DNA from 3 places in the Gardnerella sp. KA00288 genome. Region 1 is predicted to be linked to each of the others. Evidence: riboswitches for the same ligand, from Rfam matches in the RefSeq annotation. Region 1 holds a riboswitch; each other region holds the start of a gene.
The links. A riboswitch is a leader RNA that binds a small molecule or an ion and turns the genes downstream of it on or off. The one in region 1 is predicted to bind thiamine pyrophosphate.

Region 1 (4,244 bases):
AGCCGCCGCGAGACACAATACCGGTTACGCGGTTTGCGGTAAGCGGCACGTAACGAAGAAGCACGCCGGCGTGAATAGTCATGTAGTCAACGCCCTGCTCGCACTGTTCAATAACCGTGTCTCGGAAAAGCTCCCAGCTGAGCTTAGAAGCATCATCCTCAACCTTTTCCAAAGCCTGGTACATTGGCACGGTTCCGATTGGCACAGGGGAGTTGCGCAAAATCCATTCGCGCGTTGTGTGAATATCGTTACCGGTAGAAAGATCCATAACGGTATCCGCACCCCACTTCGTTGCCCACGTAAGCTTTTCAACTTCTTCGTCAATCGAAGAAGTTACGGCAGAATTGCCCATGTTTGCGTTGAGCTTAGTTAAGAAGCGCGAGCCAATAATCATAGGCTCTGCCTCAGGGTGGTTAATATTGCAAGGAATTACAGCGCGTCCTGCTGCAAGTTCGGAGCGAACAAGCTCTACGTCGCAATTTTCGCGAGTTGCAACATACTGCATTTCTGGGGTTACAATTCCGTGACGCGCATACCACATTTGCGTAATCGGATGATCCGCGCCCTTCATTGGCTTATGCGTGCGTCCGCGCCATTCCTTAGAAGCTTTGCCTCGCTTAATTGCGCGCTTTCCGTCGTCTTGAAGATTGCGCCTGCGACCCTCATATTCCACAACGTCACCGCGGTCACGAATCCAGTCAAGGCGAAGTGGAGCCAAGCCCTCTTTAGGATCGCACTTTGGACCTTCAGTATTGTAGTCCTTAAAAGGCGGGTTAGGGCCAACGCCAGGAGTGTCCGAAAGCTTAATCTCAGTGTATGGAACTTCCAAATCGTAAGAACCGTACTCGTATTCAAAATGAACTGGAGTAGTTTTGCGAATATGAGCCTTGTCTCGCTGAGTGCATCCGCGTGAAGCAATATCTACGCGCTGCTGCTTAGCTAACTTTGCTGCTTCTTTTGCTTCTTTAGCGTTAATAAAAGTTGGCTTCTTTTCATCTTTTTCTGCAGACTTTTCTTCCTTATTTTCTGCAGAAATTACGCGCTTAGCATAGCCGTGCTTGCTTTCTTGGCGAACAGACTTCCAGCTTTCAACAAAATCATGCATTGTTGATTCTGGAGTTTGTGAAGCATAAATCGGTTCTGTAACGAAGAAGCCTGCAGCTTTTGTGCGAGCAATCATAGATACGTCTTCAAGCTGAGTTTTTCCGCCAACAAGAACAGGGAAGTCGCTTGCGGAGCAAATCGTATTGATTTTTGCTTCGTCCAACGTTGTGTGATTTGCTTCCAATTCGTAAGAGGCAGTAGAGTTTTCTTGCCCTTCTTCTGGGTTTCGCATTGCTGTTACGCAAATGTAGTCAATGCAACCGTCTGGAAGCTCGTTAATAACCTTAACTAAGCTTTCTGTTTCAACTGTTAAACCAATAACAGCATCTTCGCCAAGCAAAGCGCGCGCTTCTCGAGGTTCCATGTCGCTTTGAGCTAAGTGAACGCCGTCAACTTTAATGCTTTGATTTCTAGCCTGCCAAGCAACATCAACTCGCTCGTCAATAACAAAAGTTACTGAATCGCACTTGTTATTGTCTTCAATAATTTGCGCAATATCTCGAGCAATAGTTGTGATTTCTTTTGCGCTCTCATCGTTTGCATGCAAACGAATCAACGTTGCTCCTGCGCGCAAAGCATCATCAACAATATCGGTAAGCGGACGATTATTACAAGCTTTTGGGTCTGCAATAAAGCAGGCGGTGAGATTGAACTGATCACGCATTGATGCGTATGGATAATTCGAGGTCATACTAAAATCGTTGCTCCCTACGTTGTATTAACTAAACAGGTTCGAAGGGTTAGGTTTTGCCTATCTCAGCCTTCTAAAAGAAAGCACCCCTGCAAATGTCGAATTATCAGCCATTTTACACGATTACATGCACTTTTTAGTAAAGGCATGTTGCGAAGACTTCGTTCTTGTAAAGTTTTCACAACATGCCTTAGTTTTAAAAGTTAGAGTTTTAAATTTTTAGCGCTCGTGGTGATTTATAGTGCGTGAAATAAAATCTCCCAAGCTTTGCACAATCTGTACAAGAATAATGCAAAGAACCACGGCAACCGTCATAACATCGTACTGGTAGCGCTGGTAGCCGTAGCGTATTGCAATATCTCCAAGTCCGCCAGCTCCAACTGTTCCAGCCATTGCGCTAAAACCAAAAAGCGTTATGAATGTAAGAGCAGCGCCGCGAATAAGCGAAGGCAAAGCTTCCCAAAGCAGCACTTTGCACACAATTTGAAGCTTGCTTGCTCCAAAGCTTTGTGCAGCCTCAATTAAGCTTCCGTCAACTTCTGCCAAAGACTGTTCAACAATTCGCGCCACAAACGGAGCTGCTGTAATAACAAGCGGCACAATAGCGCCTGGAACGCCAAGAGATGTGCCAACAAGTAGGCGAGTGAACGGAATTAAAGCAACAAGAAGAATAATAAACGGCACTGAGCGCACAATATTAACTATCCAGCCAATAACAGCGCTTAAAGTTGCGTTTGGGCAAATGCCTTTTTTGTCCGAAATAATAAGCAGCACACCAATTGGAAGACCAATTGCATAAGCTAAAAGTGTTGCAACAGAAGTCATTACTAAAGTATCTTGCACGCCTTCAATTAGTAAATCGCCGTAGTTGTCAATAAATTGTGTAACAGTTTCAAGCATTTTACTTCACCTCGCTTGCAAGTGTGTAGTTTTCGGTAAAACTCTTCTTATTTCTATGATTTTCTACTTTGTCGTCTGCAATAAGCGTGCGCAAAATATCGCTTTGTGGATTTGCAAAAAGCTCTGCAGTGTCTCCTAATTCCACAATATTTCCGCCGTCAATCATTGCCACACGGTCGCAAATATTTCTAGCAACTGCCAACGAGTGCGTAATAATAACGAGTGTTACGTTAAGCTCGCGGTTAATTCGGCGCAATAAATCAAGGATTTGCGCAGTAGTTGTGGAGTCGAGTGCGCTTGTAGCTTCGTCGCAAAGCATAATCGAAGGATTATTTGCCAAGGCTCGAGCGATTGCTACGCGCTGCTGTTGCCCGCCGGAAAGCTGGCTAGGGTAGCGGTCTGCAAGATTTTGCAAGCCAACCAAGTCGAGCAAATAGTGTGCGCGCTCTTCACGTTCTTTTTTTGGAGTGTGATTTAGTTCAAGCGGAAAAGTTACGTTTCGCAATACTGTTCGCTGCTGGAAAAGACTAAAGTTTTGGAAAATCATTCCAATATTCGCGCGAACTTTAGCAAGCTCTTTATCTTTTACTTCGCTAATATCGTTGCCGTCAATTATAACTTTTCCGGAAGTTGGCCTCTCAAGCAGATTCATGCAGCGCACTAATGAAGATTTACCGGCACCAGAAGAGCCAAGTATTCCGAATACTTCGCCAGATTCAATGGTGAGATTAATATCGTGCAATGCTTCATGTGCTTCACTACCTTTTCCGTAGCTTTTATGAAGATGTTCAATCTGAATCATGCTTATTCCCTAACAGCTTATTGTTCTTAAATACTTTAGGTAAGTTCAATACTTAACTAAAATATCTACCCTACGTATATTACAAACTAAAAAATACTAAAAATACTGCCGCAAAGCACACACCTTGCGGCAGTATGTGGCTACTTGTTATTCTTTAGAAAACTGGAAGCACAGCGCCCTTATAATTCTTGGTAATATAATCGCGAACTGCACTTGTTTTCAAAGCTTTAATCAAGGCTTTAATCTTAGCCAGCTTTTGCGAACCCTTCTTTACAACAATAATGTTTTCGTAAGTTTTAGCGGCAATGCCACCAACTTTTTCGGAAGTAAGAGGATCCTTAGTTGGGTTAAAACCAGCCTGAATAGCGTAGTTTCCGTTCATTGCAGCAAGATCAACATCCTTAATAGCTGTTGGAACTGCAGACGGGTCAAGCTCTTTGAACTTCAAATTCTTAGGATTGCTCGTAATGTCGTTAACTGTTGATTTTACATCCTTTGGATTCTTCAACTTAAGCAAGCCGGCATCCTGAAGAAGCAGAAGTGCGCGGGCCTCATTAGAAGGATCGTTTGGAACTGCAATAGTAGCGCCGTTAGCTAAATCCTTAATGGTTTTTGTCTTTCCCGGGTAAAGTCCAAATGGCTCAAAATGGATTCCTGCAATTGAAATCAGGTGCGAGCCCTTTTCCTTATTGTAGTTGTCCAAGTATGGAAGATGCTGGTAGTAGTTTGCGTCAACTTCGCCTTCTT
Region 2 (4,244 bases), 230 kb from region 1:
AGTCTCACAGCTTCCGCAATATCGTGCGTAACCATAAGCGTGCTCCAGCCGTATTCAGATTGAAGCTTATTAAGCAAATCTTGCATATCGAATCTAGTAAGAGCATCCAAAGCACCAAAAGGCTCGTCAAGCAACAATAATTCAGGATTTCTAACTAAAGCTCTTGCTAAAGATACGCGCTGCTGCTGGCCGCCAGAAAGCTGAGATGGCCACTTGTTATCGTAGTCTTCAAGCTGCATTTGGCAAAGCGCTAAATGCGCAATATCCTTAAGCTCTTGCTTACTTGCTTCCATACCAAAAACAACATTTTTGCTCACAGAAAGCCAAGGTATTAATCTGGCGTCCTGAAAACCAATAGCCTGACGACTTGTGGCGTAAATGCTGCCTTCAGTAGGAGTAAGAAGTCCTGAAATTATTTTCAAAAGCGTCGTCTTTCCGCAACCGGATCTACCAATAAGCGACACAAATTCGCCTTTTTTAATTCTCATCGTAATGTTTTTCAATACGAAAGAAGAATTAGTTGCAGAATTATCTTCTGTATTTTTACTTTCTGAAGATGCGAAAGAAATACCAAGATTCTCCATACTAACGCAGTAATCACTATCGTTAATATTCGATTCGTAAGTAGATTCTTCCAAAACTTCAGCATCGTGACGCTTATGAAAAATGCTCTTAAACATAGTCGTATTTTAGTTAGGTAATAACGTTTACTTGCTGCAGTCCATTACAGAATCATCCAAATTCTTTGGAGCCTGCTTAATCAAACCGTACTTAACGTATTCCTTGGCTTGAACTTTCATCATTTCCAAGCCTTTAGCGTCGATTGGTCTAATTGTTGGATTATCAAACTTTTCAATCTGCTTAATAATCGTGTCAGACGCACCAAGCTGCTTATAAGCGTTGCCAATAACATTCTTTTCCTTGTGAGACTTCTTTGCTTCGCGCACAAGAGCCTTATACATTTTCTTCACAAGTTCAGGATGTTTCTTAGCAAAGCTTCTAGAAACAATATGAATAGTAACGTTCATATTGCCGTACTTCTTAGCGTTTACAAGCAACTTAGAACCAGGAGTTGTCATAGCTGCTGCAAGATTCTGGTCGAACGAAGAAATTGCGTCAATCTGTCCAGAAGAGAAAGCAGCCTGGAAGTTTTTAGGGCTCATTTCAACTTTGTGAACTTTAGAAACGTCTAAACCGCTTTTATCGAAAGCGCGATGAAGCATGTAGTCGCCGGTGTCGCCATTGTGAATAATAGCAACTTTCTTTCCATACAAGTCTTTTAAGGTTTTTACGCCGCTTTTTGCAGATGCTACAATTCCCTGAGAATCACCATTGTAGTATTCGAGAGCAAAAGCAACCCAAGGCTGACCTTCGGCAATAAGATCAATAAAACGGCCAGTTCCTGTAGTTGTTGCGTCTGCGCTACCGCTCATTACTGCAGTAAGTCCATCAACTGGAGTGTAAGGACCAGTGTAAGTGACTTTAGACTTTCCAAACTCTTCCTGCAAGAACTTTTCGTTCTTCAATGTAGTTAAATAGTTTGCTGTAGAAAGATAAGCAACGCGCATAGTGCCAGTATCTTCTTTTGCTGAAGACGCGTTGCTTGAAGATTTCTGAGCGCTTCCGCATGAAGCTAGTGCAACTGCTGTGCAAAGAGCACACAATGCGCAAATAGCACGCTTGCTTGCGCTTTTTAATTTGAAATTAACCATAGTTGGCTCCTTTTTTGTGTTTATTATCTTGTGTTTATTGTTTATTGTGTTTATTTTTAGGAAATTCTTCGTTCTGGCATGAGTAAGTATTCGAAAATATTTGCCGTAATTTCGGATCCAAGACCTGCAATTGCGTACATAATTATGCAAGCCATCATCTGATCCGGCCTAAAGAATTGTTGCGCTCTCGAAAGAATATAGCCGATTCCAATAGAAGAATTAACTGTTTCGCAAGTAACTAGTGCAACCCATGCGACGGAAATAGAAAAACGCAATCCAGTCATAAAATTAGCAAGAGTTCCGCGCATAAAAATAGTGGTGAAAATAGTAGATTTTTTAATATGATAAGCCTTAGCTAGTTCAATAAGGCGAGGGTCAATATTACGAACACCATCGCGAATATTTACATACATAGGGCCAAAAACGCCCACTGCAATAAGCATAATCTTCATAAGCTCATCAACGCCAAGAAAAATAATAAGAAGAGGAGCTAGAGCAGGGAACGGTATTGAACGTATCATGTGGCTAGGCTTGTTTATTATTGTTTCACCTATTGCGCTTCCTCCAGAAAGAATTCCGGCAGGAAGTGCAAACGCAATACCCAAAAGAAGACCTGCAACAACCCTAAAAATGCTTATTGCAAGAGACGGCCACAGTATTCCCTCATTGTGTAAATCTACGAAAGCTTTAATAACTTCGAACGGTGAAGGCAGAGCGCGGTTTTCAACAGGACCGAGCGTAATAATAAACCAGCAAAAAACTATAACTATTGTAGAAAGCCAAGCGCTAAAAGATTTTAACGACTTATTTGCTTTCTTATTCGCTTGCTTGCTGTTTGCAATACATTCAGTTTTGCGCTCGCGAAAGTGGATATTCATCCGACATCCCTTCGATAGTACTAGCTATATCAGGTTCGACGGGTATGTTCTCAGCAATATCCGCAAAATCATATGAATGCGTAAGGTTGCACCCCGTGTCAGTTCGCTATTATGGCGCACAGGCATGGACAAAACGTACAAATTCGCGACACGTGAACGTTCTCGGCATAAACACTTGCAAATACAATATAACGTCCATAAAACGCACTAATCTTAAAAGAGTCATCACAACCCATAGTATAAAGGAGTAGTTGTGGCAGCTATTGAAAGCGTATATGCACGCGAAATTTTGGATTCTCGTGGAAATCCTACTGTTCAGGTTTATTTGGAGACCGAAGATGGCGCTCAGGGTATTGGTTTAGTGCCTTCTGGTGCTTCTACTGGTGAGGCAGAAGCTTGGGAGCGTCGCGATGGCGACAAGTCCCGTTATCAGGGCAAGGGCACGTTGGAAGCTGTTAAGGCTGTCAACGAAGTAATCGCTCCTAAGGTTATCGGCATGGATGCCACCGATCAGCGCGCTCTTGACGAAACAATGATTGAGCTTGATGGCACGCCAAACAAGGGCAAGCTTGGTGCTAACGCAATTCTCGGCGTTTCCCTCGCTGCTCTCTACGCTGCTGCTGAGTCTGCTCAGCTTCCGTTGTACCGCTACATTGGCGGCACCAATGGCCACATTCTTCCAGTTCCAAACATGAACATCATGAACGGTGGTGCTCACGCTGATTTCGCAACCGATATTCAGGAATACATGATTTCTCCATACGGTTTCGCAACCTACAGCGATGCTTTGCGCGCTGGCGTTGAGGTTTATCACACCTTGAAGAATGTTTTGAAGAAGGAAGGCTTGGCTACTGGTCTTGGCGACGAAGGCGGCTTCGCTCCAAAGATGAAGTCCAATGAGGATTCCTTGAAGTACATCATGGATGCAATCGCAGCCGCAGGCTACGAGCCAGGCAAGCAGATTGGTATTTCTCTTGACGTTGCTTCTTCTGAGTTCTACAACAAGGAAACTGGTAAGTATCGTTTCGATGGCGAAGAGCGCGAATCTGCTTACATGCTTGATTACTACGAGAAGCTCATCAACGAGTATCCAATCGTTTCCATTGAAGATCCATTCCAGGAAGAAGGCTGGGATGATTGGGCAGAAATCACCAAGCGTCTTGGTGATCGTTTGCAGTTCGTTGGCGATGATTTGCTCGTCACCAATCCAAAGCGTTTGGCTAAGGGTATTGAGCTTGGTGCAGCTAACTCCTTGCTCGTGAAGTTGAACCAGATTGGTTCCGTCACCGAAACCCTCGACGCTATTGAACTTGCAACCAAGAATGGCTTCACCTCTATGGTTTCTCACCGTTCTGGTGAAACCCCAGACACCACAATTTCTGATCTTGCCGTTGCTAAGAACACCGGCCAGATTAAGACTGGTGCTCCTGCTCGTGGCGAGCGTATTGCTAAGTACAACCGCTTGCTTGAGATTGAGGAAGAGCTTGGTTCTACCGCTCAGTACGCTGGTTACAGTGCATTCAAGGCTTGCAAGAAGTATATGAAGTAACTTTCTACTTTTAAGTAACTTAAATCTTCTTAAGTCTTTAAGTTTAAACGGTCAGTCGTGTTTTCGGCTGGCCGTTTTTTGTAAATATTTTTGAAAAAATCAAGA
Region 3 (4,244 bases), 330 kb from region 1:
TCTCTGAGCTGATGCATAAATGCGTTGCTAGTTTCAACACTACTATCTTCGTCGTTGCCGGTTTCAACGTTGCTATTTTCAACGCTGCCGCCTGAGTCTTTAGAATTCAGCGAAGCATCAGACTCATTTCCAACGCCAGTTAAAGGCGAAACCCAAAGCGGAGTCCCAAAATAATCCTGAAAAAGCTGGCAAACATCGCAATCACCATTGTCTCCCCTAAAAACATGCTCAATATGCTCGCGCACAACTTTGCGAAGAAGAGCATCCTGCTCAGCGCCATTAAGAAGCTTAGGATTAGGCTTATGCTGCAACTTACAATTGGCTGAAATAATACGAAAAGCAAGCGATTCCAACGTTCCAACCGGACGCGACTGCTCACTTACTCCAATAGAACGAATAATAATATTGTCAATACTTGCAGCCAAATTTCTGTTTTGCACTGCCATTGCTGTTATGCTATGAGGCCAGCGCTGGTATCCCGCAATTGTTGCACGCACAGCAAACTGCGTTTTTCCAGTATTTGGAGCGCCATAAACTAGCAGCGTACTGGTCAAATTCCCAGCACAATTGCGTAACGTGCCATCAAATAGCGCTTGTAATGCAGAATCCTCACACATACACTCAATTCTACCAATTGGGCAATAGTGGTGCGCAAGTTTTAACTAATTTTGCAAAACAGCTCGAGCGCGCGCATCTTTCAACGCAAGAAATACACGGCCAACACCAATAAAAATAAGCGTAAACACAACAAGCAAATAAGCAACTCCAACGCCTAAAGTAGTGGCGTTAAAAGTCTGAGGAGCAAAACCAAACCAGCCTGCAGGAGCACCATAATTAAGGAAATTGTAAGGCGCACGCATTGCGTGAACACCCCAACGAACACCCGCAAACTCGCTAAGCATTGCAGCATAAGCAACATAAGCTAAAGGCGGAATAGTAGCAAAATAAATGTGTGCGCTGGTTGAACGGAAGCGATAGTCAAAAAGTATAAAATCTACGATTGCAAGAAGCGGTGCGATTGCGTGAACGCAAAGACTACTACAACCGTTGCTCATATACGCACCAACAAAACCTAGCTTATTCGTAGGAGCTAAGAAGCAAAGATAAAGCGTAAATGTTACTGCAATGGCGATTGTCATCATGAATTTAAAAATGTACCAAGCGTTGGATTTTGAGTCGAACCATGCGAAAGATTCTGCAGAATCTGGCTGCGCAGCTGAATCTACAGAATTGCGAGCGCGCATAAAAGAGGTAGTGTCTAGTACAAGAGAACCAGCCAAAGCTACACAAATCATAAGATTAGAAAGATTTGTAAAGTAAGTAAAAGTCATAAGACCTTGCCACGAAGCTGCCATTCCGTAAACGGACGCGATTATTGCGATTGCTCGAATTGCAGTGCGCGTGGCGTATTCACGCACATCGAGAGGATTGGCAGCAGCTGTGGTTTGTTGCTCTAGAATGGAGTTGTTTGCCATGTTGACTCGCTTTCGTAACGTATGTCGATTAGGTAATTTATAGCCTACTTACTTACCATATTTATGTTTACACTACCGGAAAGCGAAAATCTGTAGAAAAAGTTGCAAAAATACGGCGAGATTTTTGTAGATACGTGCAAAGCGCGCGGCGACGCTCCAAACGCGAGAAAAGTTCCCCACATTTGGAGCAAAACGCCACGCCAAACTCTCCAAACACGCGAAAAGTCGCGCACGTTTGGAGCACGAGCTTAGAACCTAGCACGCACGTAACCAGCAAAAGCAAGTAAGTCACGAACAAAAGATATAGTCGAAGGATGGTTCGGAGTGCGCAATCGCCGCAAAATCGCGGGCGGCGCTGAGATTACATCCGTAGGACCTGATCTAGATAGTGCTAGCGAAGGGAAACATTATGACAATAGATAACGCTGCAGAAGCAAACAACAGCTCGCAAAAAACTTACGCATCTACTACTGAGTCAGTCGCAACAGCAACAAAAGTAGACACACTATTTTCCGTGCGTGCGCGACGTCGAATGTTCCTTAACGACGTTCGCCAATGCATCGAACGCGTACGCGCACAGCAGCCTCTTACACACTGCATAACGAACGTAATCGTACAAGACATAACCGCAAACGCACTGCTTGCAGCAGGCGCCTCGCCAATTATGGTCACAGATCCGGAAGAAGCGCACGCACTCGCACAAATCGCCTCCGGCGTGCTAATAAACGTAGGCACGTTCCATCAGCCTGAAACTTCAGAGTACATGCGCGCAGCCGTTGAGGGATGCGAAAAAGCAGATACCCCATGGGTTCTTGACCCGGTTGGAATTGGCGTGCCGGCACTTGCTCCACGCACTCGCTTTATACACGAAATTATTAAGCACCACCCTACTGTAATTCGCGCAAACGCCTCCGAAATCATGGCTCTTGCCGGCAAAGAAAGCAACGGAAAAGGCGTAGATTCTCACGATAGCGTAAACGATGCTCTTCAAGCCGCGCGCGAACTAGCAAAAAAGTATGGCTCAGTAGTGGCTATTTCCGGCGAAAAAGATGCGATTTACGGCCACGGATGTTTAGCTCGCGTAACAGGCGGTCACAAAGCTATGACCAAAGTAGTTGGAACCGGTTGCGCTCTAGGCGCGATAGTTGCAGCATACGTTGGCGCAAACCCAGAACGTCCGCTCGCAGCAACCGTTGCAGCGCACGTGCATGCAGCCGCCGCCGGAACTTGGGCAGCTCGCCAAACCACAGCTCCAGGAACTTTCCGCACGCTGTGGATGGACGCGCTTTCCACTCTTAGCGTAAACGACATGTTTAGTTTGACAAATATTGAGTTCACTGTTGAGCCTGTGGATTGGACACTGTATTTGGTAACAGATCCACGCATGGGAAATCGTCCAGAAGAAGAAGTGGCTGTGGAGTCGGTTGAAGGCGGAGTTACAGTTGTGCAATTGCGCGATAAGTATTCCGACGATGATGAGATTTCAGCAAAGGCGAAAAAGTTGCGTCATGCGCTTATTGATTCCGGCCACGGCGACGTGCCTGTGTTCATAGACGATCATGTTGATTGCGCGGCTCAGCTTGGTTTCAACTTGCACGTTGGGCAAAAAGATACTCCGTTTGTTGAGGCGCGAAAGGCGATGCCGGCTGAGTGGATGGTTGGTCTTTCTTGCGCGCGGCCTGACTTGATGGAGAAAGCTTACCTAGAGTGCAAAGAAAACGACGTTCCACTGCCGGATGTGATTGGCATAGGTGCCGCTTTTGAAACGCATACTAAGGCTCACGACGTGCCGCCTCTTGGAGTTGAAGGCGTGAACGAAGTTGCGAAAGTTGCACACTCTATGGGCGTAAAAACATTGGCAATTGGCGGAATCCATGAGAATACGGTATTCCCTATTCGCGATCTTGAGCTTGACGGAGTTTGCACTGTATCGGCGCTTATGTGCGCTGAGGATGCTGGAAAAGTAGCGCGCGAGCTTAAAAGCGTGATTACTAAATAATTACTTAGTGATTACTCAGTGATTACTGAGTAATCACTAATTCTTAAAGCTGTGCACTGGGGCCGGAATACGCCCGCCTCGCGTTACGAAAGCTTCGCAACTGGTCTGGTTCACCGGAATAATAGGCGCATATCCCATTAAACCGCCGAAGTTAGCCATCTCGCCAACGCCCTTTCCAATCACAGGAATAATGCGCACTGCCGTAGTTTTCTGATTAATCATTCCGATTGCGGATTCGTCAGCAATCATTCCAGAAATAGTAGCTGCGGACGTTTCTCCCGGAATAGCAATCATATCGAGGCCCACAGAGCATACGCACGTCATTGCCTCAAGCTTTTCAATCGTCAAACAACCAGACTTTGCTGCAGCAATCATGTTCGCATCTTCCGAAACAGGTATGAACGCTCCGGAAAGACCGCCAACATAGCTGCTGGCCATAATTCCGCCCTTCTTAACCTGATCGTTCAGCATTGCAAGCGCAGCAGTTGTGCCAGGAGCTCCAACCTGATCTAAACCAATCTTTTCAAGCACTTCGCCAACGGAATCTCCAACTGCAGGCGTTGGTGCAAGCGACAAATCAATAATTCCAAACGGCACTCCAAGCCTACGAGAAGCCTCTTGTGCAACCAACTGCCCCACTCGCGTAATCTTAAAAGCAGTGCGCTTAATAGTTTCACATAGAAAAGCAAAATCTTTGCCTTTAGCCGCGTCGAGTGCGCTAGATACTACACCAGGCCCGGAAACACCAACGTTAATCACAGCATCGCCTT

Region 2: it holds a riboswitch for thiamine pyrophosphate, as region 1 does, so the genes downstream of both, HXT52_RS03190 (ABC transporter permease) here and thiC (phosphomethylpyrimidine synthase ThiC) in region 1, are expected to answer to the same signal.
Region 3: it holds a riboswitch for thiamine pyrophosphate, as region 1 does, so the genes downstream of both, thiM (hydroxyethylthiazole kinase) here and thiC (phosphomethylpyrimidine synthase ThiC) in region 1, are expected to answer to the same signal.

Annotation. Positions count from the first base shown of each region.
Region 1 covers NZ_CP058373.1:613,429-617,672, forward strand. The annotation lists gene thiC (phosphomethylpyrimidine synthase ThiC) at 1-1,795, opposite strand, end outside; TPP riboswitch at 1,793-1,896, opposite strand; gene HXT52_RS02265 (methionine ABC transporter permease) at 2,015-2,695, opposite strand; gene HXT52_RS02270 (methionine ABC transporter ATP-binding protein) at 2,697-3,497, opposite strand; gene HXT52_RS02275 (MetQ/NlpA family ABC transporter substrate-binding protein) at 3,652-4,244, opposite strand, start outside.
Region 2 covers NZ_CP058373.1:845,102-849,345, reverse strand. The annotation lists gene HXT52_RS03200 (ABC transporter ATP-binding protein) at 1-680, opposite strand, end outside; gene HXT52_RS03195 (ABC transporter substrate-binding protein) at 708-1,712, opposite strand; gene HXT52_RS03190 (ABC transporter permease) at 1,769-2,590, opposite strand; TPP riboswitch at 2,580-2,696, opposite strand; gene eno (phosphopyruvate hydratase) at 2,844-4,139, shown strand.
Region 3 covers NZ_CP058373.1:278,675-282,918, reverse strand. The annotation lists gene HXT52_RS01055 (PD-(D/E)XK nuclease family protein) at 1-617, opposite strand, end outside; gene HXT52_RS01050 (hypothetical protein) at 663-1,475, opposite strand; TPP riboswitch at 1,786-1,895, shown strand; gene thiM (hydroxyethylthiazole kinase) at 2,008-3,474, shown strand; gene HXT52_RS01040 (PFL family protein) at 3,511-4,244, opposite strand, start outside.